DNA from 2 places in the Mycolicibacterium sp. XJ2546 genome. Region 2 is predicted to be linked to the other one. Evidence: predicted binding sites of a transcription regulator. Region 2 holds the regulator's gene; the other holds the start of a gene.
What was found. Region 2 encodes LexA, which represses DNA repair genes until DNA is damaged. Its sites were predicted from a motif close to CGAACANNTGTTCG; they were not measured.

Region 1 (14,898 bases), on a different contig from region 2:
TACCGCGTTCTCGCCTCCTCTACCGAGCGTTTCCCTACAACGAGGCAGCCGTGCTGCTGACGAATGCGGGCTCTGTGGGTTGACCTCGGTACCGCACCGGGCTTGGAGCCGAGGAAGCGGCTGAAATCCGCACAGTGTCGGTTCGAGCCCGACTGGGGCGCGACATCGATGCAGTCGCCGACGTGGTGTGCTAGCTGCGTCTCATGTGCTGAGAGTAGACACCCCTTTACGATTGCTACTGTGCACGCAAAACCCTGGTGAGGAGCCCTGATGGCGGCCGGCGTCCGGCAAAAGTTGCAGCAGGTGACCGAGGCGGGGCGCGCGGCCAAACGCCTCGTCGAAACCGGAATCATCGATCTGAAGGATCTCGGCTCGGGCGTCGAGACCGCCAAGCTCGCGCGCACGTATGGCCCGCAGGCCACGATGGCGATTCAGGGTGGTCGCAAGTACGCGGACCTACCCGCGGTCGTCGACGAGCGCGGAACATTGACCTACCAGCAGATCGATGACCAGTCGTGGGCATTGGCACACGGCTTGCAACGCCTCGGCGTCTCCCCGGGCTCAGTCGTCGGCGTACTGTGCCGCGACCACCGCGGTCTCCTCATCACCATGGCCGCCTGCGGCAAGGCAGGCGCCCGAATGGTGTTGATGAACACCGGGTTCGCCAAACCCCAGTTCGCCGACGTCTGCGAACGCGAGAAGGTGACCGTGGTGCTGCACGACAGCGAATTCCTCGGTCTGCTCGACGCGCTGCCCGCCGACCTGCCGCGTGTGCTGACGTGGGTGGACGACGGAACTGAACCGCCCGCGGGTACTCAGACTCTCGACGACATCGTCGCGTCGAACTCCACCGAGCCCCTGCCGCCGCCGAACAAAGCAGGCGGGTCGGTGATTCTCACCAGCGGCACGACCGGGCTGCCCAAGGGTGCGCCACGCGAAACGGTCTCTCCGCTCGCGACGGCGCAAATCGTCGACCGAATCCCCTTCCCGCGCAAGGGAACCATGGTCATCGTGTCGCCCATCTTCCACAGCACCGGGTGGGCCACTTACACCGTCGGTGCGGCGTTGGGCAACAAGGTCGTGACGACTAGGCGGTTCAACGCGGAGGGCACGTTCAAACTCATCGCCGACCACAAAGCTGACATGCTGGTCGCGGTCCCGACAATGCTGCACCGGATGGTCGAGCTCCCGTCCGACGTCATCGGCAAGTACGACACGTCCTCACTGAAGGTGATCCTGATCGCCGGGTCGATCCTGAGCCCTGACCTGTCCAACCGGGTGCAGGACACCTTCGGCGATGTTCTGTACAACATGTACGGCTCCACCGAATGCGCGATCGCCAGCGTCGCAATCCCTGCCGAGCTGCGCGCCGCCCCCGGCACTGCCGGTCGTGCTCCGGTGACCTGCGAGGTGGTGCTGTACGACGAGCAGGATCAACGCGTCGAGGGCGCGAACCGTCGCGGCCGGATCTTCGTCCGCAATGGCGCACCGTTTTCCGGATACACCGATGGTCGCCACAAGCAGATCATCGACGGCTACATGTCCAGCGGCGACATGGGTCATTTCGACGAGAACGGGCTGTTGTTCGTGGACGGCCGCGACGACGACATGATCGTGTCCGGCGGCGAGAACATCTTCCCGCAGGAAGTGGAGAACCTGCTCGAAGAGCGTGACGACATCGCCGAGGTGGCGGTGGTCGGTGTTGATGACGCCGAGTTTGGAAAGCGGTTGTGCGCCTTCATAGTTGCCGAGCCCGGCGCCGCGCAAGACGCCGCAGAGATCAAGCAGTACGTGAAAGATAACTTGGCGCGGCACAAGGTGCCTCGCGATGTGGTCTTCATCGACGAGCTACCCCGAAACGCCACCGGAAAGCTGGTACGCCGGGCGCTGGCCGACATGGACATCGAGGGCTGAGGTCGGCCGGAGCCTCTCCTAGACCGTTAACCGGTGGCCAAGCCCTGCAGTACACCGTGGCGTCGGCCAACAGTCTCGTGAAATACGCTATGCAGGGCCTGCTGCGCTGATAGCCGGCCACCGCTGTCGGACAACAAAATGCGCTGCTGTACTCCGATGTCGGAAGTGCAGCGGCGCTTTTCGTGTGGTACCTAGCTGTAGGCAGCAGAAAGCCCACCGGACGCTCTTGGTTTTGCGGCCGGTGTAGACCGCGACCCGGAGGACGGGTCGCGTTCGAGAGCTACGGGTCGTCGTCATCGTCGTCGGGCCGTAGATATCTCTCGGGAAAATGGTAGTTGTTGACACGGGCTTGGCCGGTATCGAGGTGTGGTGGTGGAATCCACTCGGTGCGGCCGTCGGCCCGCTTACGGGTGGTCCAGCCGCCCTTTTCGACGAGGCGGTTGTCGGGGCCGCAGGCGAAGGTGAGCTTGTCGATGTCGGTAGGCCCGTCATCGGCGGCCCAGCCCTCGACATGATGAACCTGGCTCCAATACCCCGGCACCGTGCACCCTGGACGCGAACATCCGCGCTCCTTGGCGTGCAACACAATCCGCTGTCCCGGCGCCGCGAAGCGTTTGGTGCGGCCGAGGTAGAGCGCTTGCTCGGTGTGCTTGTCGAATACCGCGAGATAGTGGTAGGCGTGGCTGGCCAGCCGGATCAGGTCACTCATCGGCAACAGCGATCCGCCTCCGGTGACGGCCTGGCCGGCACCGGCCTCCAGATCCTGCAGTGTGGTGGACACGATGATGGTGGCGGGTAACCCGTTGTGCTGTCCCAATTTACCTGAGGCCAACAACGCCCGACCCATTGCCTTGAGCGCGTCGTGTCTGCGTTGCCCGGCTGAGCGCAGATCGGCCGCCGCCTTGCTGGGATCAGGTTCACCGTCGACACAAGGGGTCTCGTCATCCGGGTTGCACTGACTGGGTGCGGCCCATTTGGCGAAGATCGCCTCAAAAATGGCACGCCCCTCGGGATCCAAGTTGCCGGTGACCTTGCTCATCCCGTCGGGGCCCTGCGGGTGCATGGTGAACTCGCGCTTGCGTGCTCGCTCCTCATCAGTGGGCGGCTTGCCGTCCTGGTTGGCCAGATAGGCCAACTTGTTGGCGGACTTGCGCAGCTGGGTGGGGCCGAGTCCGCTTGCCAAATCGGCGAGATGGGCCTCCAAATGGTCCCACAGGTCGCCGGGCACATAGGAGGGCAGTTCGTCGAAGAATTTGAAGATGATCTTCACGTGCTCGGCGCCGATGTCGCCGCGCTGCTGAGCGGCGGCGACGTTCGGCATCTTCGGCTCGAGCGGCTGGCCGGTCAATGTGCGCCGCGGACCCAGCAGCTCGGCTTCTTCGACGCGCTTTTTGGCCGCATCGTGGGAGATGCGCAGCGTGGTGGCCAGCACCTCGGGCAGCGAGGTGCCGCCCAGCGCGGCTGGATCGGCTTCGGTCGCCAACGCATTGACCAACCGATGCTCCACGGTCGGGACGCGGCGCATACTGCGCTCCAGCCGCACCGCCAGCTTCACTTTCTCGCGGTCAGAAATCGCGTCGAAAGACAGGTCGAGCAGCGTGTCGATCGCGGTGTCGAGCGCATCGAAAGCCGCCGTAACGGCTGCCCGATCCGACACCACACCCGAACTCATGACTCGAACATTAGTTCGAGGCACTGACAGAAAACCTCGTGCTGAGACCAAAGAAAACAAAGTGACAGAAGGGGTTTGCATGACTCGGCCTACCGGCGGCGGCAACGGGATCGCGCGGCGTTGTTCGACCGACTGCTCAGCGAGGCGCGGGCCGCGGGATATGTCACAGCCCGCCTCGAGGCCATGAGCCTTCATGACCGCGGCGCACGCGCTGTATCGGTCGGCGGGCGCGCGGGAGATCGACCCGTTCGACGGGTCCGGGGCGGGGCCTTGCCGGAGCCACCACGTATCTGGAGGTGCGGCTGTGAGCTCAAAAGAGTCACAAATGTTGCGGTAATACAAATAGTGGGACATATCCGGAAGCCAACGCCGACATGATCAGCGACGGCCAGCTGCCTGAGGACCGCGCGTCGGGGTGCGATGGCGAGTGGGCTCAACTCGAGAAGGCGTGGTCGACGCTGCTGGATCCCTACTTCAAGTAGCGGGCCATCCGTCGGTGACGAAGCGGGTCAGCGAAATCGACGTGCAATGAACCCCATAGATCGGGTATCAGTGGATGTATGACCGCCAAGGCGCGGACCGTCTCGAAAAGCACTGAGCCCGAAAGGACTTCTGCGTGCCCCAGACAAGACCTTGGACCGGCGATCCGGTTTGGCTGGCCGACGTACTGCGCGCCGAAGGTGTCGACCTCGTGGAGTTTCCCGGCTGGCAGAACCGCGGTCACGGAGACTTCAAGGACATCCGCGGTGTCATGGTGCACCACACCGGATCCGACAACGCCACCGCCGCCTCGATCGCCTACGGCCGTCCCGACCTGCCAGGGCCGTTGTCGCAGCTTCACATCGCGCGCGACGGCACCGTGACCGTCGTGGCGGTCGGTGTTGCATGGCACGCCGGACGCGGTATGTACCCGTGGCTTCCGACGAACATGGGTAACTGGCACATGATCGGAATCGAATGCGCCAACAGCGGCACGAGCCCGACGGCCCCGCACCGCCACAATTGGCCTGACGCACAGTATTTCGCACTGGTGCAGTGCTGTGCGGCCATCAATCGTCGACTGTCGCAGACTTCTGCGCGCACGATCGGGCACAAGGAGTACGCGGGCCGCGTCCAAGGTAAGTGGGATCCCGGCGCGATCGACATGGAAATTCTGCGCCAGGATATCCAGAAGCGAATCGGCGACACCGCGGGCTCGGCGCAGACCCCGCAACCGCCCGTGCCCGTCGGCGAATACGCGCACGTCTTGCTGTTTCGCGGCTCCGAGGGGCCCCAGGTCGCCGCACTCCAGCGCCGACTCAAGTTCGCATATCGCGAGTACGCCGGCCACCTCGTGGTAGACGGTGACTTCGGACCTCAGACCGAAGCCGCCGTCAGGGAGTTCCAACGTCGTACCCCAGGTTTGACAGTTGACGGCATCGTCGGCCCGGCCACCGCTGCCGCGCTGCGACTGGACCTGGTGCCTGCGCCGACCGTCACCACCGCTTCGTCCGCATTTCGCCGCGGCTAAGCGGGCATCAGCCGTCGGCGCCGTCGATTCCGCCGGGACTTCCGCCGCTACCGCCGGTGCCGCCGGGAGACCCGCCATCGCCGCCGTCACCGCCCCCGCCGATGCCGCCGTTGCCACCGTCACCGCCGTCGCCGCCCGCACGGTCCGGCGCGGTGCCGAGCGCTGAGCCGCCATCACCGCCCGCGCCTCCTGCCGACAGGACGCCGCCGTTTCCGCCGTCGCCGCCGTTGCCTCCGTCGGCAGTGCTCAGGGCGCCGTTGGCCGTCGCGCTGCCTGCCGTGCCACCGGCCCCGCCGTCTCCGTTGAGCGTGCCGCCATTGCCGCCGTTACCACCGTCGCCGCCGACGGTGTTGGCGAATCCGGCAGCGGAGCCTCCTGTGCCGCCAACACCGCCCGCGCCGCTGACTGCGGTACTGCCACCGGCGCCGCCGTCGCCGCCCTGGGTGCTGCTGCTGTGCAGGTCCAGCGCCGACGCGCCGCCACCGTCACCGCCGTCACCGGAGTCGCCGACACCGAGAACGCTGCCGCCGTTGCCGCCCGCGCCCGCGATCGCGTCGCTGCCGTCGCCAGTTGTCTTGGCCGCACCGCCTGCGCCGCCGTCACCCGCGTTGCCGTTGAGCCCGGTGCTTCCGCCGTGACCGCCGGCGCCGCCCGTGACGGCCCGAAGGCCCTCTGCGGCACCGCCGTTGCCCCCGACCGCGCCACTGCCGAACAACAGACCGCCGTTGCCGCCGTCGCCGCCGGATCCGCCTGCGGCGTCACTGCCGTTTACTCCCAGCGCCGTACCACCGTCACCGCCTGCGCCGCCACTTCCGACCAGCTTGGCGCTGCCGCCGTCGCCGCCGTCCCCTGCCGTGGCCGCGCCGCGGCCGCTCGACGCGTCACCGCCCGCCCCGCCGCTGCCACCGGCTCCGATGAACGCACCGCCATCGCCGCCTTGGCCGCCAGCACCGGCGACGGTGTCCGCGAACCCATCGGCGATTCCGCCCGCGCCGCCGTTTCCACCGGGTCCGATGAACCCGACGGTGCCGCCGTCGCCGCCAGCGCCCGCGGTCGTGCCGACTGAGTGCAGATCGAGGGAGTCCGCGTTGCCGCCGGCACCCCCGTTGCCCGCGGCGCCGATGCCGAGCACGTTGCCGCCGTCGCCGCCCGCCCCGCCGAGCGCGCCACCGCTGTCTTCGGACGTCTTCGCCGTCCCTCCGGCGCCACCGTCTCCGGCGCGGCCGAACAGTCCGGCGTTGCCTCCGGCGCCGCCCGCGCCACTGGTGGCGTTCGCCCCACCTTCGGCGTTACCTCCTCTGCCGCCTGTTCCGCCGTTGCCGAACAGCAGACCGCCACGGCCGCCGGCGCCTCCTGGGCCGCCAATTGCGTTGCCCGTCAACTGAATGTCGTCAACACCGTTTCCGCCGTTGCCGCCGTTGCCGATCAGACCAGCGTCTCCGCCTCGGCCACCGGGGCCACCGTTTCCGCCGTTGCCGAAAAGCAGGCCGCCGCGCCCGCCGGCTTGCCCGGGTGCCACACCGTCGGCGCCGTTGCCGATGAGCAATCCGGCATTCTCGCCCGGCTCATCACCATCGCTGATGAAGAACGCGATGAAGTCGGTCACGAAGTTGGCGGACGACGGCACAAGCAGCGCGGTGCTGCGATCGCCTGATCTTGAAGGCGCGCCACCCGTTCCGATCAACGCGACCGGCTGAGGCGCACGCAGCGCGGGCCTGTTCGGCCGCGTGACGTTTTCGGGATCTCTCGATAGTGGTGCAGCGAATGCGAAGGGCGCAAAGCTGTTTGGAGGTTCGTCGAGGGGTGTCCAGCTGCTGGCTACCACGCTGAGCAGCGGGTGCGGCGTTATCGGGGGAATGACGGTCGTTGTGGCGATGGCCGCGGCCGAACTGAGCGGCTTGACCGGAGTCACCGGCGGGGGAGGGTCGGCAGAACCGGTGCTGGGTACAGCAAGAACTCCGGCTGCCATCACAACAGTCGCCATGGATTTATGCGGCGAAATGTTCATCGCCGAGCCTCCCAGCGCCAGCCCCGAACTCAGCTGACACGAGAAGTGTCCCACCGCGGAATGACCGGTGGGCCGGACTTGCAAAAAGTCACCCCTTCGCGCGGCGAGTCCGATCCGTACGCTGGCGAATATGCCTGACGTCATCTTCTCGCTCGATCCCGACAAGCGATTCGACGAGCAAGATGTTCTTGGCCATAGCCGGTGGCATCCTGAGATCCCGCCCGTCGCGAGTGTGCGACCCGGACAGACATTTCGCGTGCACTGCCGCGACTGGTTCGACGGTTCTATAGGCAATACCGACTCGGCCGACGACATCCTCAACGCCCCGTTCCACGAGGGCCACAAGTTGAGTGGTCCGTTCGCCGTGGACGGCGCCAAGCCCGGCGACTTACTCGTGGTCGACATCGTCGACATCGGCCCCATCTCGGAAGGCGACGTCGGGCCGCTCGCCGGACAGGGGTGGGGCTACACCGGCATCTTCGCCCCGCGCAACGGTGGCGGATTCCTCGGAGACCTGTTCCCCGACGCCTACAAGGCGGTGTGGGAGTTCTCCGACGGCCATGCCACTTCGCGTCACATCCCCGGCGTGAAGTTCGCCGGCGCGCCCCATCCCGGCTTGATGGGTACGGCGCCGTCATCGCAACTGCTCACCACGTGGAACAAGCGCGAAGCCAAGCTCATCGCCACCAAACCGGTGCGCGTCCCGCCACTGGCGCTGCCGCCGATGGCCAAGGGAGCGCTGCTGGGGCAGACGGCGGAGCAGGATGTGGCTCGGCTGGCCGTCGTCGCCGCCCAGACGGCGCCACCCCGCGAAAACGGGGGAAATCAGGACATCAAGGATCTGACCAAGGGCAGCCGCATCTTCTATCCGGTGTTCGTCGACGGCGCAAACCTGTCGGTGGGAGACCTGCACTTCTCCCAAGGCGACGGCGAAATCACCTTCTGCGGCGCGATCGAAATGGGCGGCTACATCGACCTGCATGTCGACGTCATCGCAGATGGTATGTCGCTCTACAAGATTCGAGAGAACCCACTGTTCGTACCCGGCGGCGCCGGAACCCAGTGCGACGAGTGGCTGACGTTCTCCGGGATTTCGGTCACCCGCGACGGCAAGCAGACATTCCTCGATCCCTTCGTCGCCTACCAGCGTGCCTGCCTCAACGCGATCGACTACCTGACCGCGTTCGGCTACTCGCGCGAACAGGCCTACCTGCTGCTCGGCGCCGCACCCATCGAGGGCCACCTGTCCAGCGTGGTCGACATTCCCAACACCTGCGCCACCGTGTACCTGCCCACGGCGATCTTCGACTTCGACGTCAAACCTCGAGCCGAAGGTCCGCACCAGGTGGTCTCGACGGTCGCCGTACCGCGCAGCGACGCCTCCGGTCTTCCCGAGGACAGCGTTTTGCGAGCGGTACCGAAAGACAAGCGCAGCCTACTGCCGACTGCCCAGCAACTTGGCGGCCGTGCTGCCCGGCCGATACGTAACGCGATGCGAAAGTTGTTGGGCTAGCGGCGTCAGTAACCCGGTGTGACGACCTCGGCGAGTTCCTGTTCGGGTTCCTGCGGGGGCACCGCCGCGGGCAACTCGGGCTGCGGCGAGCTGGCCTGGCCCCCGGTCGAGCCGCCGCACTCGGCGCCGCTGACTCCCGGCGGGCACATGCTCGGGCTCTCACCCGTCGTGGCGGCGTCCGCAGGCACTGACGCAGGGGCGGAAGCCGGAGCCGAACCCGCCGAGTTCGGTACCAGATGGGGTACGCACTGGCTGGTGAAATTGTCTGGCTCTTCTCCGGCCGGGCAGTCGGCGAGATGGGAAGGCGGGCTGGCCGGCCCGGCCAGTGTCACCCCGACCACCGGCGCCGCTGCTGCGAGCGCGAACCCGCCAACCATGATCACTCGTCGCGCGAACAGAGAGATGGAACCCATTGATCACCCTTCAATTGGGAGCTTTGAGGTACGCCGACACTAACCCGTGGGCGGTCCCAACGCGCGTTTTACGACCAGGACAGAGCTGCGGACCTGCCGATATGTCAAAGAATTCTGCGCCGCGACCGACGCAATTCGGTGCTGTCGATGCATCGAGTTGACGAAGTCGATACTCTAGCGGCGGGTTCAGACTGCAGCCTCGTGATGTTGAATGAGGTTGCTTTGTGGGCGCCCCAAGCAAGAGGTGAGGTTTGGACGGACAGCTTTGTACCGAGAACTGGGTCGGACGCGTGGCGGTGGTTGCCGCGTCCGGTGACCTCGACATGCTCACCGCGCCCCAGCTGAAAAGCGCCGTTGAGGCGGCTTTGGCCAAGGACCCTGCGGGTCTGATCGTCGACCTCACTCAGGTGGACTTTCTCGGGTCGGCGGGGATGCAGGTGCTGATGGAGGCCCACAATCAGGTCGAGGGCACCGAGATACGGTTTGCTGTCGTCGCTGAGGGACCGGCGACCAGTCGGCCGCTCAAGATCACCGGTATCGCGGATCTGATCGCCATGTATTCCACGGTTGAAGCCGCTCTCGAGAACTTCGCCGCGTGACTTCAGCCGCGACGGGGTAATCAGTTCGCACGATGTCCGAATCGAATTGCTCCACGGGCGAGATGGACGCGAGCCTCATCCGAAACGACACTGCCCACGCCCATAATGTCGCGCAGTTTCGTTCCGAGCTGTCCGGATGGCTGCGCAGGCACCTCACGCTCGACCCGGTCAGGTTCAACGACGTCGTGCTGGCCGTCAACGAAGCGCTCACCAACGCGGCGGAATTCGCTTACCGCGGGGGCACCGGCCCGATGACGATGCACGCCCGTCACTACGCGGCTGACCATCAGCTGGAGGTTGTGGTCTCCGATCACGGCAGTTGGCGCTACGTCGACGGCGAGGGGCAACCGAATACGCGGGGCCGCGGTATTCCGCTGATGCGTGCGTTGGCCGACCGCACGACGATCTCCAAGCAGTCGACCGGCACCGAAGTGCGGTTGCAGTTCGACGATTGCGGGTCGGTTACCGGGAACGCCTACAGCGCGTCGGTTTGACACGTTGTGGTCGGCGCCGTCATCGGCGGTTGAAGTGACGTGAATCACTGTTGCACTGGATGCGATTGACGTTGCACGCGAATCCAATCCGGCATGTCGCTTGTGATTTGTCGCTCACTTTTCGATTTCGAACCTGAGAGCGGGTTTTCGGCGTCGATATCGGAATCCGTTCAGCCAACGGTAAAGCCGCACGTTATCGGCACATTACAGATAACCGCCGGAGGGTAACGAACGGATAACGAAGAGTTTCTTAAGCGCTGTCTGAGAGCTTTTGACGCGCCAACGCCGATTGACGGTTGCGACGAGAAAACGCGTCGGTGTTCGTCGCTAGACTCGTGGGTAATCAGCGCCAAAGGCGTAGGAAGACTTGAAATCTAGGGCCGGTGAACGCCATACCGGCGGAGGTACACCGATGGAAATGGCTAAGTTTGTGGCGCCCATGAGGCAGATGAAAACCTCTGATTCAGATGAGACGAACGTCAGCTTGGCGGGCGCCGTCGAGGCGCGGCGAGGGCCGATCGGCGACATCGCGGCCGCCGATGGTGTGATCGTGACCGCCAATTACGGCGACGACAGTATTTCGGTGCTCGACCCGACCACGCTGGCCGTGGAAAGCATCATCGCGGTGCCGGGCGAGCCCGTCGCGGTGGCGGTCGCAGACGACCGCGCGTACGTCGGCACATCGTCGTGGACCCATGACGAGGTCTCGGTGGTCGACCTCACGGCCAAGAGCGTCATCGCAACCTATGACCTGGCGTTGAGCGTCACGGCGCTGACCGTTAGCCCCGACGGCAAGCGGGTGTTCGCCGCGCGGACCGGCGATGGCTACGCCGACGTCGCGGTGATCGACGTGCCCGCAGAGCAGATGGGCACCATCGACATCGCCACCGGCGCCGGGATCGGCATCGACGCCGTCGAGGTCGACGCCAGCGGTAAGCGCCTGTACGTGGGCACGACCGACGCCCGCGGCAGCGCGCTCGTGATCGTCAACGTGGAGACCACGCGCGTCGAGCGCGCCGTGCAGATCGGCGCACCGATCCGCGACATCACCGTCGCCGACGGCACCGCCTACGTGCTGACGTCGGACCGCACCCGCGGTGGCGTCGTGCACGTGATCGCGCTGGCGACCGGCCGCATCACCGGAACGGTCCAACTCGGCGGCGCGCCGACGCAGCTGGTCATGGGCGCGGACAAGAACCGCGCATACGTCGTCGACTACGACGGTGTCGCGGTGCTGTGTCCGCTGACCCGCAAGGTGGTTCACATGATCACCACCGACGCTCGGCCGTCGGGCGTCGCGGTCGACGGTGATCACCTGCACGTTGCCGACTACGCCGGCGTTGTCACCGTCTTCGACGTCGAGTCGGCCACACCGCTGACCTACTCCGATTTCGTGGCGACCGATCCCATCGCGGTGCCCGAAGTTGCCCCGCTGGAGCCGGCCACCGTCTAGCGCAAAAAAACTTTCAGCGCCGTTGAACCCCTTACGCGGTTGTCCCGTTGAACCGCAGTGAAGGCCGTGGGGGCCTTCGCAAAGGGAAAGGGGCGCGGCCATGCGCGCAACGCTGTTGGTACTGACCGGGATCGCCGCGGCAGCCTTCGGGGCAATCGCGGTACCGGCAGTCGCGTCGGCCGAGTCGGCTGACCTGACGATCGCCACGCTCGAGGCGCAGGGCTTCGAGGTGAAGGTCAACAAGATTGGAAGCGCATCGCTCGACGAATGCGTCATCACCGATATCCGAAAGCCCAAGGAGCGAACGGAATTCGTGCGTCGCGGCGACGACCGGATTCAGGTGGTCACCGAACGCTCCATCACCGTGACGGCTGACTGTTCACGGCGCTAACACGCAGCGGTTTGGGCGTATTTGGTCACGCTGAACGTGACCAAATACGCCGAAATCCCTTAGTGGCGGCGGCAGTCCAGCGACACCGAGATCGGTTGACTGATCGTCACCGGAAAGAGCACGCCGTCGTTTCTGCCGCCGAGCAGAGGCATCAACTGGGTGAACTGCTGCGGGTTGCGGACGCTGGTGACCACACATTCCGACATCGGTGCCGTACCGATCTTGTCGATGGTGACGTTGTAGCCCCTGTCCTGCAGCTTGTTGATCACGTCCTGCGCTGACTCGCCGTCCTGGGCTGTGGCGATACCGGCGGGTGCGGCCATCGTTGCGTACGCGACGGCCGCGGCCCCGGCAAGGATCCATGTGGTGCGCATGGCATCAATGATCCCCGATCAGCGCTCGGCGCGCTGATAAGCGGTGACGACAGCGGCGCCGCCGAGCCCGATATTGTGCTGCAGCGCGGCGGTGACGCCGTCGACCTGCCGTTTGTCGGCCGTGCCGCGCAGCTGCCACGTCAGCTCGGCGCACTGCGCAAGGCCCGTCGCACCGAGCGGGTGGCCCTTGGAGATCAGCCCGCCGGACGGGTTGACGACCCAGCGCCCGCCGTAGGTGGTGTCGTTGTTGTCGATCAGCTTCGGCGCCTCGCCCTCCGCGCACAGGCCCAACGCCTCATAGAGCAGCAGCTCGTTGGCCGAGAAGCAGTCGTGCAGCTCGATCACCTGGAAATCACTCGGGCCGAGGCCGGACTGCTCGTAGACCTGCTGAGCGGCTTGCACGTTCATGTCATAGCCGATGAGGTTCTTGGCGCTGCCGTCGAACGATGACTGGAAGTCGGTGGTCATCGACTGGCCGACGATCTCCACGGCCTGCCCGGCCAGGTTGTGCTTGTCGACGAACGCCTCGCTGGCCACGATCGCCGCACCCGAACCATCGGAGGTCGGGGAGCACTGCAGTTTGGTCAGCGGATCGGAGATCATCTTCGCCGCCAGAATGTCGTCGAGGGTGTACTCGTCCTGGAACTGCGCATACGGGTTGTTCACCGAATGCTTGTGGTTCTTGAACCCGATCTTCGCGAAATGCTCAGCGGTGCTGCCATGTTGACGCATGTGTTCACGGCCTGCCGCGCCGAACATCCACGGTGCCACCGGGAACGCGAACTCGTCTATCTCGGCCATCGCCTTGACGTGCTTGCCCATCGGCGACTCGCGGTCCTCGTAGCCACCCTTAAGCGAGCCGGGCTGCATCTTCTCGAAGCCGAGCGCGATCACGCAATCGGCGAGCCCGCCGCGGATGGTCTGCGCGGCAAGGAACAGCGCGGTGGAACCCGTCGAGCAGTTGTTGTTGACGTTGGCGATCGGAATTCCGGTCAAGCCGAGCTCGTAGAGCGCACGGTTGCCAGACGTCGAGTCGCCCGCGACGTAGCCGACGAAACCCTGCTGCACTTCGGAATAGTCGATGCCGGCGTCCTCGAGGGCCTTGGTGCCCGACTCCTTGGCCATCTGCGGATAGTCCCAGCCCTCGCGTCGGCCGGGCTTCTCGAACTTCGTCATCCCCACACCGACGACGTAAACCTTGTTGGGCATCTCGTGTTCCTTTCGCTGCGCTCTGCACACCCTAATGCGACGAGAAGACGCAAAGTCGTCCATTCGGGGCACGAAAAGTGCGACTTTGCGTCTGCTCGGCGGAGCGGCGGGGTACAAAGAGTAGAACGTGTTCTAGTTTCTTGGAGGCGATATGGGGTTGCGGGTCGTGCAGTGGGCCACCGGCGGGGTCGGCGTCGCAGCCATCAAGGGTGTGCTCGAGCACCCCGACCTCGAACTCGTCGGCTGCTGGGTGCACTCACCGGAGAAAGCAGGAAAAGACGTCGGTGAGATCATCGGCGCCGAACCCCTGGGCGTCACGGCCACCAACAGCGTCGACGACATCCTCGCGCTGGACGCCGACGCGGTGGTCTACGCCCCACTGCTGCCCAACCCGGACGAGGTGGCCGCGCTGTTGCGATCGGGTAAGAACGTCGTGACGCCCGTCGGCTGGGTGTACCCGAGTGAGCGCCAGGCCGCGCCGCTTCACACCGCCGCGCTGGAGGGTAACGCGACGCTGCACGGCACCGGCATCGCGCCCGGCGGTATCAGCGAGAAGTTTCCGCTGATGTTCTCGATCATGTCGACCGGGGTGAGTTTCGTTCGCGCCGAGGAGTTTTCGGATTTGCGTACCTACGAGGCGCCCGATGTGGTGCGGCATGTGATGGGTTTCGGCGAGGTGCCGGAGAAGGCGCTCAGCGGCCCGATGCAGAAGCTGCTCGACGGCGGCTTCATCCAGGCGGTCCGGATGTGCGTCGACAAGATCGGGTTCCGCGCCGAACCGAAAGTCCGCTCCTCACAAGAGATCGCGGTCGCGACAGCACCCATTCCGTCGCCGATCGGAGAGATCGAACCCGGGCAGGTCGCGGGCCGCAAATTTCACTGGGAGGCGCTGGTCGACGGTGAACCCGTCGTGCGGATCACGGTGAACTGGCTGATGGGTGAGGACAACCTCGACCCGGCGTGGAACTTCGGGCCCGAGGGGCAGCGCTACGAGATCGAGGTCCGGGGCAACCCGGATATCACCGTGGCCATCAAGGGTTTTCAGTCCGAAATCGGCGGCGAGGGACCCGAGTACGGCGTGGTCGGCACCGCTGCGCACTGCGTGAACTCCATCCCGGCGGTGTGTGCGGCACCGCCCGGTATCGCGACCTATCTCGACCTGCCGTTGATCAGCGGTAAGGCCGCACCGGATCTGAGCCGGCCATAGTGACGAAAATTGCGTTGGTGCTTGCCGGCGGCGGGCTGGCCGGTATCGCTTGGGAGACCGGGGTTCTGGTTGGTATCGCCGATGAAGCCCCCGAGGTGGCCAAGGCGCTGGTGGAGGCCGACGTATTGGTGGGCACCTCGG
Region 2 (14,898 bases):
GTGCAACGCCCGATACACCGCGGTGCCGTCGAGCACCGCGGCCGGATACTGCGGCGGAAAGCGCGCCGGTTCGATCAATAGCTGGGCGATCGGAACCGGCGCGGAGTCCGCGACGCGGGCGGACCCGGCGACCACCCGGGCGCAGCCCGACAGCATCGTCGACGCCATGACCAGCGCACATCCACACGCCCACCACGACCTCGTGTTCACCATCGCGGTCATCGTCTCATCGCCCAGGCCGGGTGGCGGTCAGGCGCGCGTCAGCGCCCCATGCAGACGACGGCATGCAGTCATGCGAGTCGCGCTGCATGACGGGTGCGACTGGCGTACACCTTTTGCATGGGTTCCATGCTCGAGTACGACCTCGTGGTCATCGGTTCCGGTCCGGGCGGGCAGAAGGCCGCGATCGCCGCGGCGAAGCTGGGCAAGACGGTCGCGGTCGTCGAACGCGGCCGCATGCTCGGTGGCGTCTGCGTCAACACCGGGACCATCCCGTCCAAGACACTGCGCGAGGCCGTGGTGTACCTCACCGGCCTGAGCCAGCGCGAGTTGTACGGAAGCAGTTACCGCGTCAAGGAGAAGATCACCCCGGCCGACCTGCTGGCACGCACCACCCATGTGATCGGCAAGGAGCAAGACGTCGTCCGCGCGCAGTTGATGCGCAACCGCATCGACCTGATCCAGGGCCACGGCCGGTTCATCGACGCCCACACCGTGCTGGTCGAGGAGCCGACCCGCGGCGAGCGCACCACGGTCAGCGGCGATTACATCGTGATCGCCACGGGCACCAAACCGGCCCGCCCCGCCGGCGTCGAGTTCGACGAGGAACGGGTGCTCGACTCCGACGGCATCCTCGACCTCAAGTCGCTGCCGTCCACGATGGTGGTCGTCGGTGCCGGGGTAATCGGGTTGGAGTACGCATCGATGTTCGCCGCGCTCGGCACCAAGGTCACCGTCGTCGAGAAGCGCGACAGCATGCTGGACTTCTGCGACCCCGAGATCGTGGAAGCACTGCGGTTTCACCTGCGCGACATCGCGGTGACGTTCCGGTTCGGTGAGGAGGTGACCGCCGTGGACGTCGGGTCCGCGGGCACGGTCACCACACTGGCCAGCGGCAAGCAGATTCCCGCCGAGACCGTGATGTATTCGGCCGGCAGACAGGGCCAGACCGACAAGCTCGACCTGGGCAACGCCGGGATGCAGACCGATGACCGCGGCCGCATCGCCGTCGACAGCAACTACCAGACCAAGATCGACCACATCTACGCCGTCGGCGACGTGATCGGGTTCCCCGCGCTGGCCGCCACGTCGATGGATCAGGGCAGGCTCGCGGCCTGTCACGCGTTCGGCGAACCCGCCAAGGGAATGACCGACCTGCAGCCGATCGGCATCTACTGCATTCCGGAGGTGTCCTATGTCGGCGCCACCGAGGTCGAACTGACCCGCAACGCCGTTCCCTACGAAGTCGGGGTGGCACGCTACCGCGAACTGGCCCGCGGGCAGATCGCCGGCGACTCCTACGGCATGCTCAAATTGCTGGTGTCCACCGACGACCTCAAGCTGCTCGGCGTGCACATCTTCGGCACCAGCGCCACCGAGATGGTGCACATCGGCCAGGCCGTAATGGGCTGCGGCGGCACGGTGGAGTACCTGGTCGACGCGGTGTTCAACTACCCGACATTCTCCGAGGCCTACAAGGTCGCGGCGCTGGACGTGATGAACAAACTGTGGGCGTTGAACCACTTCCGCGCCTGAGGAATGTTTGCTCGCCCAGCGGGAACGCAACGACTCAGAAATCAGTTGGAACGATAGAAGCGCTAATGTCTTGGCACCGCGGTGAGGAGACGAAAACAAATGACCGACAGTCCAGGCAGTCCTGAACAGCAGTACCAGCCGGAGCAGACCGGCATGTACGAACTCGAGTTCCCGGCGCCCAAACTGTCCTCTGCAGACGGCCGCGGACCGGTGATGATCCACGCGCTCGAGGGCTTCTCCGACGCCGGCCACGCCATCCGGCTGGCCGCGCAGCACCTGCGCGACACCCTCGACACCGAGTTGGTGGCGTCGTTCGCCATCGACGAGCTGCTGGACTACCGCTCCCGGCGTCCGCTGATGACCTTCAAGACCGACCACTTCACCAACTACGAAGACCCCGAACTCAACCTCTACGCGCTGCGCGACAGCGTCGGGACGCCGTTCCTGCTCCTCGCCGGGATGGAGCCCGATCTGCGGTGGGAGCGGTTCATCACCGCAGTGCGGCTGCTGGCCGAACGGCTCGGGGTGCGCCGGGTGATCGGGCTGGGCACCATCCCGATGGCAGTCCCCCACACGCGCCCGATCACGCTCACAGCGCATTCCAACGACAAAGAGCTGATCGCCGACCACCAACCATGGGTCGGCGAGGTACAGGTGCCCGCCAGCGTGTCCAACCTGTTGGAGTTCCGGATGGCCCAGCACGGCCACGAAGTGGTCGGGTTTACCGTGCACGTCCCGCACTACCTGGCGCAGACCGCCTACCCCGCGGCCGCAGAAGCGTTGCTGGCCGAGGTCGCCAAGAGCGGGTCACTGCAGCTTCCGCTGGACGCTCTGGTCGAGGCGGGCGCCGAAGTGCTGATGAAGGTGAACGAACAGGTCGAAGACAGCAGCGAGGTCGCCCAGGTGGTGACCGCGCTGGAGCGCCAGTACGACGCGTTCGTCGCGGCCCAGGAGAACCGGTCGCTGCTGGCGCGTGATGAGGAGCTGCCCAGCGGCGACGAGCTCGGCGCCGAGTTCGAACGGTTCCTCGCTCAACAGTCCGATGACAAGTCCACGGATCCCTTCCAGGACGGCGACGACACCCGCTAGCGGTGCGAGGCGCCCAGAGCCCCTCACCCTCGGGGCCGGTCGACGCCAGCCGGGCACAAAGTAGCATCGGCGCATGGCCATCGACGTGACCGTGTTGCGGGTTTTCACCGACCCCGGCGGCAAGCACGGAAATCCGCTCGGCGTCGTCGACGCCGGCACCGTGGACCCTGACGATCGGCAGCGGATCGCCACCCAATTGGGTTACAGCGAAACCGTGTTCGTCGAACGTCCGCAGCCAGGAACCAACACCGCGCACGCCCGCATCTACACGCCGAGCACCGAGATGCCCTTCGCCGGGCATCCGACCGTCGGCGCCGCGTGGTGGTTGCGCGAACAGGGCACGCCGATCCACACGCTGCGGGTGCCGGCCGGCATCGTCCAGGTGGGCTACGCCGACGAGCTGACCGCGGTCAGCGCACGTTCGGAGTGGGCGCCGGAGTTCGCGATCCACGACGTCACCTCGACCGAGGAGTTGCTGGACGCCGACCCCGCCGACTATCCCGACGACGTGAACCACTACCTGTGGACGTGGCTCGACCGCGACAAGGGGGTGGTGCGGTCGCGGATGTTCGCGACCGACCTAGGCGTGCCCGAAGACGAGGCCACCGGCTCGGCGGCGGCACGCATGACCGACTACCTCAGCCGGGACCTGACCATCGTGCAGGGCAAGGGTTCCGAGATCTACACCCAGTGGAGCGCCGAAGGTTGGGTGCGCATCTCGGGACGCGTGGTCAGCGACGGCGCCCGCCACATCGACTGAGCGTCGGCATCCGGCCTCAGCCGGCGGACGGCTGGGGAGCCTCACGATGGGCCCGCAGCGCTTCGATCTCGCGTTCGAAGTCTTCCGCTGAGCTGAAACCCCGGTACACGGAGGCGAACCTCAGATAGGCGACCTCGTCGAGCTCGCGCAGCGGGCCCAGAATGGCGAGCCCGACCTCGTGGCTGGGCACCTCGGGGCCGGCCGCCCGCACGGTGTCCTCGACCTGCTGGGCGAGCAAGTTCAACGCGTCATCGTCAACCTGGCGGCCCTGACAGGCCCGCCGGACACCGTCGACGACCTTTTCGCGGCTGAACGGCTCGGTGACCCCGCTGCGCTTGACCACCGCGAGCACCGCCGTCTCCACCGTGGTGAACCGCTTGCCGCACTCGGGACACGAGCGGCGTCGGCGGATAGCCTGACCTTCGTCGGTCTCGCGGGAATCGACCACCCGCGAATCGGGATGGCGACAGAACGGACAGTGCATCACCGCTCCTTCGCCACGCCAACACACGACTACCTGGGACGACTCCGAGCGTACCTGCGCCGCACCCCGATGGCCCAGCGCCGGGGCGAATCGGGCATACCTGGCCGAAATGTCGACGAACACCGGTGTGCGGCACCTCTTTTCAGCGCCCACGATGTCGTCAGCCGACCGGCGTGATGAGCGTCTGGCCCGCGTCCAGCACCGCGGAGTCGAGTTCGTTGAGCTCACGGATCCGTTCCACCACCGCGCCGACCGGCGCGTCGGGTGCCACCCGCGCAGCCACCTGGTTCAGCGTTTCCCCGGTGTGCACCTGCACCACCGCGAGCCGATCCGGCACCGCGGCGGGGCTACCGACCACCCCGCCGAACTGCGCGACCAGTCCGAGCCACACCGTGATCGCCGCTGCAATCAGCGCGAGAACCACCGTGGTGGCCGGGGTGATCGGGCGGCGCCGATGCGGTGCCCGCGACACCACCACACCGCTCCCCCGATACCTGATCGGCGCCCCGCCCGGCCGCCGGGTCGGCCGCCTCCGTCGTGCGCCGGACGGCCGGACACCCGGCCTGGCCGCGGGTGCCGCCGAATTCTTCCGGGTTTCGATGATCGTCATCTGCCTGCCTCCCACTCGCGTCGTTCGCTCCTGTGTTCGAAGATAGTCGATCACATGTTCGATTAATAGAACGTGTGATCGAACTGTTGCAAACGATAGCGAGGCGGTCTGACAAATCCGGGCGCGCGAATGCCGCTCGGGTTTCTCGCGACACGCGTCGAACACATGTTTGATTAATCGTCGGCGGCGCGTTACATTCGGCGGCATGGATTCCAGCAGCGATTCCCCCGGCGATACCGACAACACCGGTGCGCGCCGACGGCCCGACACGGGTCTGACCGAGCGTCAGCGCACCATCCTCGAGGTCATCCGCGCCTCGGTCAGCACCCGCGGATATCCGCCGAGCATCCGGGAAATCGGTGATGCGGTCGGCCTGACGTCGACATCGTCGGTGGCTCATCAGCTGCGCACGCTGGAGCGCAAGGGCTATCTGCGCCGCGACCCCAACCGGCCCAGGGCCGTGGACGTCCGGGGGGTCGACGACCACGTGATGCCGGCAGTCACCGAGGTGGCAGGCTCCGACGCGCTACCTGAACCGACCTTCGTGCCGGTGCTCGGCCGCATCGCTGCGGGTGGGCCGATCCTGGCCGAGGAGGCCGTCGAGGATGTGTTCCCACTGCCGCGTGAGCTGGTCGGCGAGGGGTCGTTGTTCCTGCTCAAGGTCGTCGGTGAATCGATGGTGGACGCCGCGATCTGCGACGGGGACTGGGTGGTCGTCCGTCAGCAGAACGTCGCCGAAAACGGTGACATCGTCGCGGCGATGATCGACGGTGAAGCAACGGTCAAGACATTCAAACGCACCAGCGGCCAGGTGTGGCTGATGCCGCACAATCCCGCGTTCGACCCGATCCCCGGCAACGAGGCGGCCGTGCTCGGCAAGGTCGTGACCGTGATCCGTAAGGTCTAGTCGGCACCTAGTCGGCGCGGACGAAGCCGTTCGCGCGCGCGAATTCTTCGCTGGTGAACCAGATTTCGGCCCGCGTATCCTCATAGCCCACGGTGTCGGGTAGCCAGTACCGGCCCGACTGCGTGTCGGCCTTGATCGGATAACCCTCCGGCGCGTCGTTGGAGTCGTCGAGGGGCAGGCGGAACGCCGGCTGTGCGGGCTCGGGCTCCTCGGGCTCGATGCGGGCGTGCCGACCCGTGTCGGTCAGCGCGCTACGTTCGGCCTCCGTGGGCACCCGCGTCGGCGCAGTGTCGACGTTGTCGGGGTCTTCCTCGTCGAACTCCGCCGCCGGCGGTTCGTCCGCGGCTTCGGGTTCTGGTTCTGCGTCGACGGGCGGTGGCGCTTCCCACGGGCTCGACGACACCGGCTCTGGGGTGGCAGCGTCGTCGGTCGGCGATGACAGCGAGTCCAAGCCCTCACGCGCGTAGCGGTCGCCGAACAACGCCGCGTCGTAGTCGTCGCCGAACACCCCGGGTTCCGGGGCGTCCGCTGCGCTGTAGGCGGGTACGTCGTCGTCCCCGGCGCTGTACAGGGATGCCACGTCGTCGTCGCCTGCGCTGTACAGAGGTGCGGCGCCGTCGTCTGCGCCGAACCGCTCCTGGTCGTACCCGCCGTCGTCCAGCCCATCGCGGCCCAGTGCGAACTCGTCGTCATCGCCGCCGCGGCGGTTGCGCAGCGTCGCAAAGGCCACCAACCCGATGAGTATCAGCGCGGGCACGATGGCCAGCAGCCACCACCAGCTCCACTGAAAACCGTTGCCGTCGTTACCGTTTACGCCTTGCGCCGACGGGGGTGCGGCGGGCGCGGTCTGGCCCGGTACCTCCATCCCGGCCAGTTGCGGCGCCAGGTTGGCCGGCTCGGTGGTAAACGAGTTCGTCGACCGGTCCCACGAGATGGCGCCCTCGCTGAACCGCTGCGTGATGACGTCGCCGTCCTCGGACTGATCGGCAGTGGGAGCCCCGAGCGGGCCCTCGCCGCCGCCCAATTCGGCCCATGCCGCGTTGATCGGGCCGCGCACGATGACCGCACCGTAGTCGGGGGTCCAGAAGATGACCGGCTTGTCCTCGGCGCCGAACGTGCTCATCCGGCTGTTGGTGATGCCGCCGTCGACCTCGCCGGTGACCGGGAATCCGAGATCGCCCTCGGGCCCTCCGACGCTTTCGTACTTGTCGAGTACCTGACCGGTCAGGACGTTCGCACCGGTGTCCGGTGAGTAGAAGATCTTGCCGCCTGCGAAGTTCTGGGCGAGGCCGTCGGCGCCGATGGGATACGGCGGGCCTTCGGCGGCGCCGAGCGGCCCCATCGGCCCGCCCGCAGCCCGTCGTGCGGCGTTGATCGCGGCTACCGGGTCCTCCGGGATCTGCAAGTCCTCCAATTGGGCGGCCAGCTCCGGTGGCACGGTGGTGAAGGTTTTGGTCTTGGTGTTGTAGGTGATCTCGCCGCCGGAGAACTTCTGGCTGACGATGTCGCCCTGGTAGCGCTCATCCTCGGTGGGCACGCCCAGCGGTCCCGACGATCCGCCGAGTTCGTCCCACGCCGCGTTGATCGGTCCGCGGACGACATGCGCGCCGGTGTCGGGTGTCCAGAAGATCACCGGGTTGTCGCTGGCGCTGAACGTGGAGTTGCGGCTGTTGGGGGCGCGTCCGGGGCTTTCGTCAATTTTGGGGAATCCCAGGTCGCCGTCGGCGGCCCCGCCCAACGATTCGTACTTATCCAGGATCGCGCCCGTCATGAAGTGCGCGCCGGTGGCCGGGGTGAAGAACATCTTGCCGCCGGCGAAATCCTGGGCGAAGCCCTCGCCGAGGGCATAGACCTCGCCCTGCCTGGGCCCGAGCACGCCGCCGTCGCCGCCGCTGGCCTCCCAGGCGGCCGTGATCGCAGTGTTGGCTTCGACCTCCGGCTGGGCCGACGCGGCCGGCGCCGTCAAGACCAACGCCGCCACCGACAACAGGCCGACGGCCAACTGGCCGATCCGCCACCTACGCCGGGTCAGATGCCCGCTCATCAGATCCTCCCGCGGTCGGCGCCTGATTCCTGATTCGGTACCGCGCCGTCAACTGTGCCGTCAAATGGCGTCAACAACGAGAGGAACACGCCGACCTTGGAGAGAAAATACCTGGCCGGTGCGGGAAAGTTTCGAACACCTGGCAAGTCGTGCCCGCCGACAACGGTCGAATTTCACGTCTTCGGAAAATGCTGCCCGAGCTATTCGGCCAGGCCACAGCTGGATTCTTCGCAGTCAGACACCCAATGAACGGCCGACGATCTCCTTCATGATCTCGGTCGTGCCGCCGTAAATGGTCTGTACGCGAGCGTCCAGATAGGCGCGGGCAACCGGATATTCCCGCATATAGCCGTAGCCGCCGTGCAATTGCAGGCACCGGTCGATCAAATACACCTGCTTCTCCGTCGAATACCATTTCGCCATCGCGGCCTGCTCGGCGGTCAGCTTCCCGTCGAGGTGCAGGCCGATGAACTCATCGACCATGATCCGTACCGCCGTGGCTTCGGTGGCGAGCTCGGCAAGCAGGAACCGACTGTTCTGCTGGCTGCCGATCGGACGGCCGAAAGCCTTGCGCTCCTTGGCATATTGCAGGGTGAGCTCCAGCGTCGACTCCATTGCCGCCGCGGCGATCACCGCAATGCCGATGCGCTCCTGCGGCAGGTTCTGCATCAGGTAGACGAAGCCCTGACCCTCCTCGCCGAGTAGGTTTTCGGCCGGCACTCGCACGTCGGTGAACGACAGTTCGGCGGTGTCCTGGGCATCCAGCCCGATCTTGTCGAGTTTGCGGCCGCGTTCGAATCCGGCCATGCCGCGTTCGACCACCAACAGCGAAAATCCCATCGCTCCCTTGTCCGGGTCGGTACAGGCGACGACGATCACCAGGTCGGCGTGGATGCCGTTGGTGATGAACGTCTTGGCCCCGTTGAGGATGTAGTGGTCACCGTCTTTGACGGCGCGGGTCTTGATTCCCTGTAGGTCGCTGCCGGTGCCCGGTTCAGTCATCGCGATCGCGGTAATGGTTTCGCCGGAGCAGAACTTCGGCAGCCACCGCTGCTTCTGCTCCTCGTTAGCCAGCTTGATCAGGTACGGGGCCACCACATCGTTGTGCAGGCCGAAACCCAGTCCGCTGTAGCCGCCCGCGGTGGTCTCCTCGACCACCACTGCGTTGTAGCGGTAGTCGGGGTTGCCGCCCCCGCCGTACTCCTCGGGCACGGCCATCCCGAGGAAGCCCTGCTTGCCTGCTTCCAGCCAGACGTTGCGGTCGACGATCTTGTCCTGTTCCCACTGTTCGTGGTGCGACGCGACGTGGCGGTCCAGAAACGCCCGGTACGACTCGCGGAACAGGTCGTGCTCGGGCTCGAAAAGGGTGCGCTCGTATTGGACGACGCCGGCCATGGGAAACCTCCGGTCGGAAATTCGATGAATCCGCAAATTTACCCCAGCCAACCGGATGGTCGGCGGCCTGCGCGCGTGGGGCAGCGCCGTGACGTCGGCCACGACTGGTTTAGCGACGGAGTCGTTCGGGGAATCTGCGGAGCACACCAACCCGCCAGGGAGGAAACAGCGATGTCGGACGACAACAAAAGCGGTCCCGAGGAAGGGATCAAGGGCGTCGTGGAAGGCGTCAAGGGCAAGGCCAAAGAGGTCGCTGGCGCGGTAGCGGGCCGCGACGACCTGTACCGCGAGGGTAAGGCCCAGCAGGACAAGGCCGATGCGCAGCGCAACGCCGCGCAGAAGGAAGCCGAAGCCGAAAGTGCCCGCGCCGCGGCCGAAACCGCTGAGAAACGACAGGAAACCGAGCAGAGGTAACGCTAGAACGTCGCGTATGCGCGCAGGCTGGCCGCCAACGGCATCGGCACGCGCGCCTTGATTCTCGTGCCATCGGCGGTGTGCTCAGTGGCGTCGATTCGCCCGTCGGCGTGCAGCTTGTTGACGAGATCGCCTCGGTCATACGGAATTGTCACGTCCACCGCCGTGTCGGTCGGGGTGATCATCTCAGCCATCCGCGACTGCAGCCGATCCAGCCCGTCACCGGTGTGTGCGGAGACGAACACCGCATCCGGAAGCGCCCGGCGCAGCTGTGCCAGCGCGAGATCGCTGGCGACGTCGATTTTGTTGACCACCAACAACTCTGGGACCGCCTGGAGGTTGCGCTCGGCGATCACCTCGTTGATCACTTCCCGTACGGCGTTGATTTGGGCCAACGGGTTGCCGTCAGATCCGTCGACGACGTGCACCAGCAGGTCGGCGTCGACGACCTCCTCCAGGGTGGAGCGGAACGCCTCCACCAGCTGGGTGGGCAGGTGTCGCACGAACCCGACGGTGTCGGTCAGCACGAACGGCCGGCCGTCGTCGAATTGTCCTCGCCGCGTTGTGGGCTCGAGCGTGGCGAACAACGCGTTCTCCACCAGCACCCCGGCGCCGGTCAGCGCGTTGAGCAGGCTGGACTTGCCCGCGTTGGTGTAGCCCACGATTGCGATCGAGGAAATCTCGCTGCGCCGACGCCCGCTGCGCTGGGTGTCGCGGACCTTCTTCATGTCCTTGATGTCGCGGCGCAGCTTGGCCATCCGCTCGCGGATGCGGCGGCGGTCGGTTTCGATCTTGGTCTCGCCGGGTCCGCGCAGACCCACGCCGCCGCCGGCACCGCCCGCACGGCCACCAGCCTGCCGCGACATCGATTCGCCCCAGCCACGCAGCCGCGGCAGCATGTACTCCATCTGCGCCAGCGATACCTGTGCCTTGCCTTCCCGGCTGGTGGCGTGCTGGGCGAAGATGTCAAGGATCAGCGCGGTGCGGTCGATCACCTTGACCCTGACCGCCTTTTCCAGCGCGGTGAGCTGCGCGGGGCTGAGCTCACCATCGGCGATGACGGTGTCGGCGCCGGTGGCCAGCACCACCTCGCGCAGTTCCTGGGCCTTGCCGGAGCCGATATAGGTCGCGGGATCGGGCTTGTCGCGGCGCTGGATCAGCCCTTCGAGCACCTCCGAGCCCGCTGTCTCGGCCAGCGCGGCCAGTTCGGCCAGGCTGGCCTCGGCGTCGGCCGCGCTGCCTTCGGTCCACACACCCACCAGCACGACGCGCTCCAGCCGCAGCTGGCGGTACTCGACCTCGGAGACGTCGGCCAGCTCGGTGGACAGGCCGGCGACACGGCGTAGCGCGGTACGGTCTTCGAGAGCGAGCTCACCCGTGCTGGGTGTGCCGTCGATGGGAAACTCGGGATACGTCATAGGCGAATCAAGGTTCGCACGGAGATCACTTTTCATGCACCTCAATTAACGCTGGGCAGCGCGCCACCATTCCTCCGATACCTCGCCGTGGGCCACCAGCACCGACGGACCACGCAGGTAGCTGCTGGCGTCGGTGACGGTGACGGTGACCTCGCCGCCGGGTACGCGCACGTCCAGCGTGCCCGTGGTGGCGCCGGCGAACGCCAGGGCGGCGACGGCCGCGGCGACGGTTCCGGTTCCGCACGAACGTGTTTCGCCGACACCGCGTTCGTGTACCCGCATCGACACCGCACCGTCAGCCGGCGCGGTCAGCACCTCGACGTTGACCCCGTCGGGGAACTGCACCCGGTCGAAGGACACCGGCGCCGCGACGTCCAGCGCGGCCAACTCATCAAGGGTCAGGTCGGGATCCACGCACGCCAGATGCGGGTTGCCCACGTCGATCGCCAGCCCGGCGAACGGCCGCCCGCCCACGATCGCCTCCCCCGTACCGAAGTGGTTGGCCTTGCCCATATCCACGGTGACGTTGGCAGTGGTGGCGTCGCAGTCGTGCAACACCACCGGGCGGGGGCCGGCCAGCGATCCGACGACGAACTCGTCGCGGGTTTCCAACCCGCTGGCGCGCAGGAAGTGCGCGAACACCCGCACGCCGTTGCCGCACATCTGCGCGATCGAGCCGTCGGCGTTGCGGTAGTCCATGTACCAGTCGTCGGCGTCGACGCCCTCGGGCAGGCGGTCGAGCACACCTGCGCGCTGCGCGGCGCCCGCCCGGGTCACCCGCAGCACGCCGTCGGCGCCCAGCCCGCCGCGGCGGTCGCACAGCACCTCCACGGCGGCCGGTGTCAGCACCAACCCCGCATCGGGATCGGGCAGCAGCACGAAGTCGTTCTGCGTGCCGTGCCCCTTGGCGAACCTCACCTGCTCAGGATACGTCGCGCCACACCCGCAGAGCCGACTCGACGTTGTCTGCGCCGGCGCCGTCGAGCCAGGTGATGCGGTGGTCGCGGCGAAACCACGACCGCTGCCTGCGCACGTAGCGGCGGGTGCCGACGAACGTCGGCTCGCGGGCCCCGGCACCGTCGCCGCCGCTGTCCAGGTCGGCGATCACCTGGGCGTATCCCAGCGCGCGCGACGCGGTGACGCCCTCGCGCAGGCCCCGGCCCAGCAGCACCAGCACCTCGTCGACCAACCCATCGACGAACATCTTGTCTGTGCGTTGCCGCAGGCGCACATCGAGAACGGTTGTGTCCCAGTCTAATCCGATGATGGCGGTGTCCCAGCGCGGCGCGCCGATCTCGGGGAACGACGCGGCGAATGGCTGTCCGGTCAGCTCGACCACCTCCAGTGCCCGCACGATGCGCCGGCCGTCGGTCGACAAAATCGACGACGCGGCGTCGGCGTCCGCCCGCGCCAGTTCGGCGTGCAGCGCGGCCACACCGACCTCGGCGAGCCGCTGTTCCCATTTGGCCCGTACCGCCGGGTCGGTGGCCGGGAACGTCCACTCGTCCAGCAGCGACTGCACGTACATCATCGACCCGCCGACCACGATCGGCACCGCACCGCGGGTCGCGATGGCCTCCACGTCGGCGGCGGCGGCCTGCTGGTAGCGCGCCACGCTGGCGGTGTCGGTCACCTCGAGCACGTCGAGCTGGTGGTGCGGTATGCCACGGCGCTCGGGGACCGTCAACTTAGCGGTGCCGATGTCCATCCCCCGGTACAGCTGCATGGCGTCGGCGTTCACAATCTCACCGCCGACGCGTTCGGCCAGACCGAGTGCCAGCTCCGACTTGCCGGTGCCCGTCGGTCCGATGACCGCGATCGGACGCGTCATGGCTTCCAGACGCCGACGAAATAGCCGACCCCGTAGGGCGCTCCGCGGTACAGCTCGGTGGCCGTTGCGGGCCCGGGTTCGGTGAGCCCAGCCAGTACCTGATAGCCCACCCGACCGACGGCCCCGGCGGGCAGCCGGGCCAGGGCCGCGACGTCACCGGCGGCCAGCGCGTCGTCGAGCGCGTGCTGAGCGGGGATCGAATCCGGCTCGTAGCCGCCGGGCGCGCTCGGGGTCAGCGTGTGCGCACCGTCGGCGACGACGAGCACGCCGACCGGTTCGACCGCCTCGTCGACCTCGGCGCGCAGCGCCCGGCCGCGGGCCAGCGCGGTATCGGCGCCGTGGGCGTCGGCGTACACCCGCACCTCGGCGCGCGCTTCGGGGTTGACCTGACCGCGCAGCCAGCCGGTGACCAACGCGCACAACGGCAGCCACGTGGGTTCGCCGTCGACGCCCGGGGCCAGCGCGACGCGGACGTCCGCGCCGTAGCCGGCGAAGGTGCCGAGCCGATCCGGTGCGACGACGGCGTCGGCGCGCTCCACCCCGACCGCGATCCAGCGTGCGGGCAGCGCGGCGGCCGCGGAGCGCACCGCCTGATGCAGGTCCGCCAGCTCCGCGGCGGCGCCGGCGGCGAGTTCGGGAACCAGAACCGGTGCCGACGGGACGATGGCAATGGCGCTCAGCACGCCACCACGCTAATGCGATGCTGCGGGTTGACCGGCGCTGGCCGCCTCGCCCCGGGCCAGCGCGCCCGTCGCAGCCACCATGACGACCACGGCGCCCACCAGCGCCAGCCAACCGGCGTCGTCGGGGCGCAACGCCTCCCCCAGCACGACCACGCTGAGCACCGAGGCCACCACCGGCTCGGCGACGGTCATCGTCGGCAGCGACGCGGTCAGCGCCCCGGCGCGAAACGACGCCTGCTGCCATACGGTGCCCCCGATCGCCACCGCCACCAACGCGTACAGCTCCGGGCTGCGCAGCAGCGCCGCGACGCCGGCCCAACTGCTGAAGTCCAGCTGGGCGACGACCCCTTTGGTCAGCACCGCGAACAGTCCCCACAGCGCACCGGAGGCCAACGCCAGCAGCACCGCGCTGGCGGCTCCGGTCAGGATCCTGGCCCCGATCACGCACAGCGCCAACGCGGGAACCAGCACCGCCAGCACCGCGATCCACGTCTCCGACGATCCGCGGGCCTGTCCTGCGGTCGGATTGCCGACCGTGATGATGACGGCCACCGAGACCGCGAGCAGCACCGCCCAGGTCCACTCCCACCGCGTCACCCGGCGGCGCGCCAGCCGCGCGGAGAGCGGCAGCGCGAACAACAACGACGTGACCAGCAGCGCCTGCACCAGAAGCACTGACCCCAGGCCGAGCGCGGCGGCCTGCAACCCGAACCCGGCGGCGGCCACGAGGCTGCCCAGCCACCACCGGCGATCACGCAGCAACCGCATGAACAACGCGGCGTGGCCGACCGGTTCGTCGGTGACCTGATGTGCTTGCCGCTGGTGGATGACGTCGCCGATCGCGACGAACACGGCAGCGCCGATGGCCAGCAGGGCGGCGAGATCTGTCGCCTCGTTGACGCCGCCCATCGGCCTCCTTGTCGTATGTGTCCAGAAGAGGCTAGAGCGTGCATCCCGAAGCCGTGCGCATGCGGCGCGGCAACCTGTTTGAATAGCGTTGAACAGCGAACAGGCGCCGCGTTGCGCGGCAGGTGCGCGGTTACGCGCGGAGGTACGAGGAAACGGACATGACGACCAGCCAGCCCGGGGGCCCGAGCCCCTCGCCCAAGCCCGCACAGGGTGCTCTCCCGCCCAAACCCACACAGGGTGCTCTCCCGCCCAAACCCACCCAGGGTGCTCTCCCGCCCAAACCCACCCCACGCCCCGGCGCACCGCGTCCCGTTCCGCGTCCCGGCCGACCCGCCCCGGCGGTCATCGCACCACCGGCCAGTGATCCGCACCGGTTCGGCCGCGTCGACCCCGACGGCACGGTGTGGCTGATCACCGGGTCAGGCGAACGGGTGATCGGCTCATGGCAGGCGGGCGACCCCGAGGCGGCCTTCGAACATTTCGGTCGTCGCTTCGATGACCTGCACACCGAGGTCGCGTTGATGGAGACGCGGCTGGAGTCCGGCAGCGGCGACGCCCGCAAGATCAAGGCCGCCGCGGCCACCTTGGCCGAGTCACTG

Region 1: ABQE44_RS02455 (HNH endonuclease signature motif containing protein) is a predicted target of LexA. The motif match lies at 3,591-3,604, and genes of this name have one in related genera.

The regions. Positions count from the first base shown of each region.
Region 1 is NZ_JBEFRW010000001.1:495,025-509,922, forward strand. It holds gene ABQE44_RS02445 (nitroreductase family deazaflavin-dependent oxidoreductase) at 1-83, shown strand, start outside; gene ABQE44_RS02450 (acyl-CoA synthetase) at 271-1,914, shown strand; gene ABQE44_RS02455 (HNH endonuclease signature motif containing protein) at 2,195-3,586, opposite strand; partial or broken gene ABQE44_RS02460 (DUF4344 domain-containing metallopeptidase) at 3,934-4,068, shown strand; gene ABQE44_RS02465 (peptidoglycan recognition protein family protein) at 4,203-5,096, shown strand; gene ABQE44_RS02470 (hypothetical protein) at 5,104-6,702, opposite strand; gene fmdA (formamidase) at 7,235-8,617, shown strand; gene ABQE44_RS02480 (hypothetical protein) at 8,623-9,030, opposite strand; gene ABQE44_RS02485 (STAS domain-containing protein) at 9,321-9,629, shown strand; gene ABQE44_RS02490 (ATP-binding protein) at 9,662-10,123, shown strand; gene ABQE44_RS02495 (MmpL3/TtfA transport complex stabilizer) at 10,542-11,576, shown strand; gene ABQE44_RS02500 (hypothetical protein) at 11,677-11,967, shown strand; gene ABQE44_RS02505 (hypothetical protein) at 12,027-12,341, opposite strand; gene ABQE44_RS02510 (lipid-transfer protein) at 12,360-13,550, opposite strand; gene ABQE44_RS02515 (NAD(P)H-dependent amine dehydrogenase family protein) at 13,702-14,757, shown strand; gene ABQE44_RS02520 (patatin-like phospholipase family protein) at 14,754-14,898, shown strand, end outside.
Region 2 is NZ_JBEFRW010000003.1:443,223-458,120, reverse strand. It holds gene ABQE44_RS08645 (hypothetical protein) at 1-213, opposite strand, end outside; gene sthA (Si-specific NAD(P)(+) transhydrogenase) at 349-1,755, shown strand; gene ABQE44_RS08635 (proteasome assembly chaperone family protein) at 1,855-2,844, shown strand; gene ABQE44_RS08630 (PhzF family protein) at 2,918-3,604, shown strand; gene nrdR (transcriptional regulator NrdR) at 3,621-4,088, opposite strand; gene ABQE44_RS08620 (LysM peptidoglycan-binding domain-containing protein) at 4,249-4,698, opposite strand; gene lexA (transcriptional repressor LexA) at 4,904-5,605, shown strand; gene ABQE44_RS08610 (sunset domain-containing protein) at 5,613-7,649, opposite strand; gene ABQE44_RS08605 (acyl-CoA dehydrogenase family protein) at 7,884-9,044, opposite strand; gene mbp1 (microaggregate-binding protein 1) at 9,216-9,458, shown strand; gene hflX (GTPase HflX) at 9,461-10,876, opposite strand; gene dapF (diaminopimelate epimerase) at 10,922-11,794, opposite strand; gene miaA (tRNA (adenosine(37)-N6)-dimethylallyltransferase MiaA) at 11,799-12,707, opposite strand; gene ABQE44_RS08580 (class III extradiol ring-cleavage dioxygenase family protein) at 12,704-13,390, opposite strand; gene ABQE44_RS08575 (DMT family transporter) at 13,400-14,299, opposite strand; gene ABQE44_RS08570 (DUF349 domain-containing protein) at 14,458-14,898, shown strand, end outside.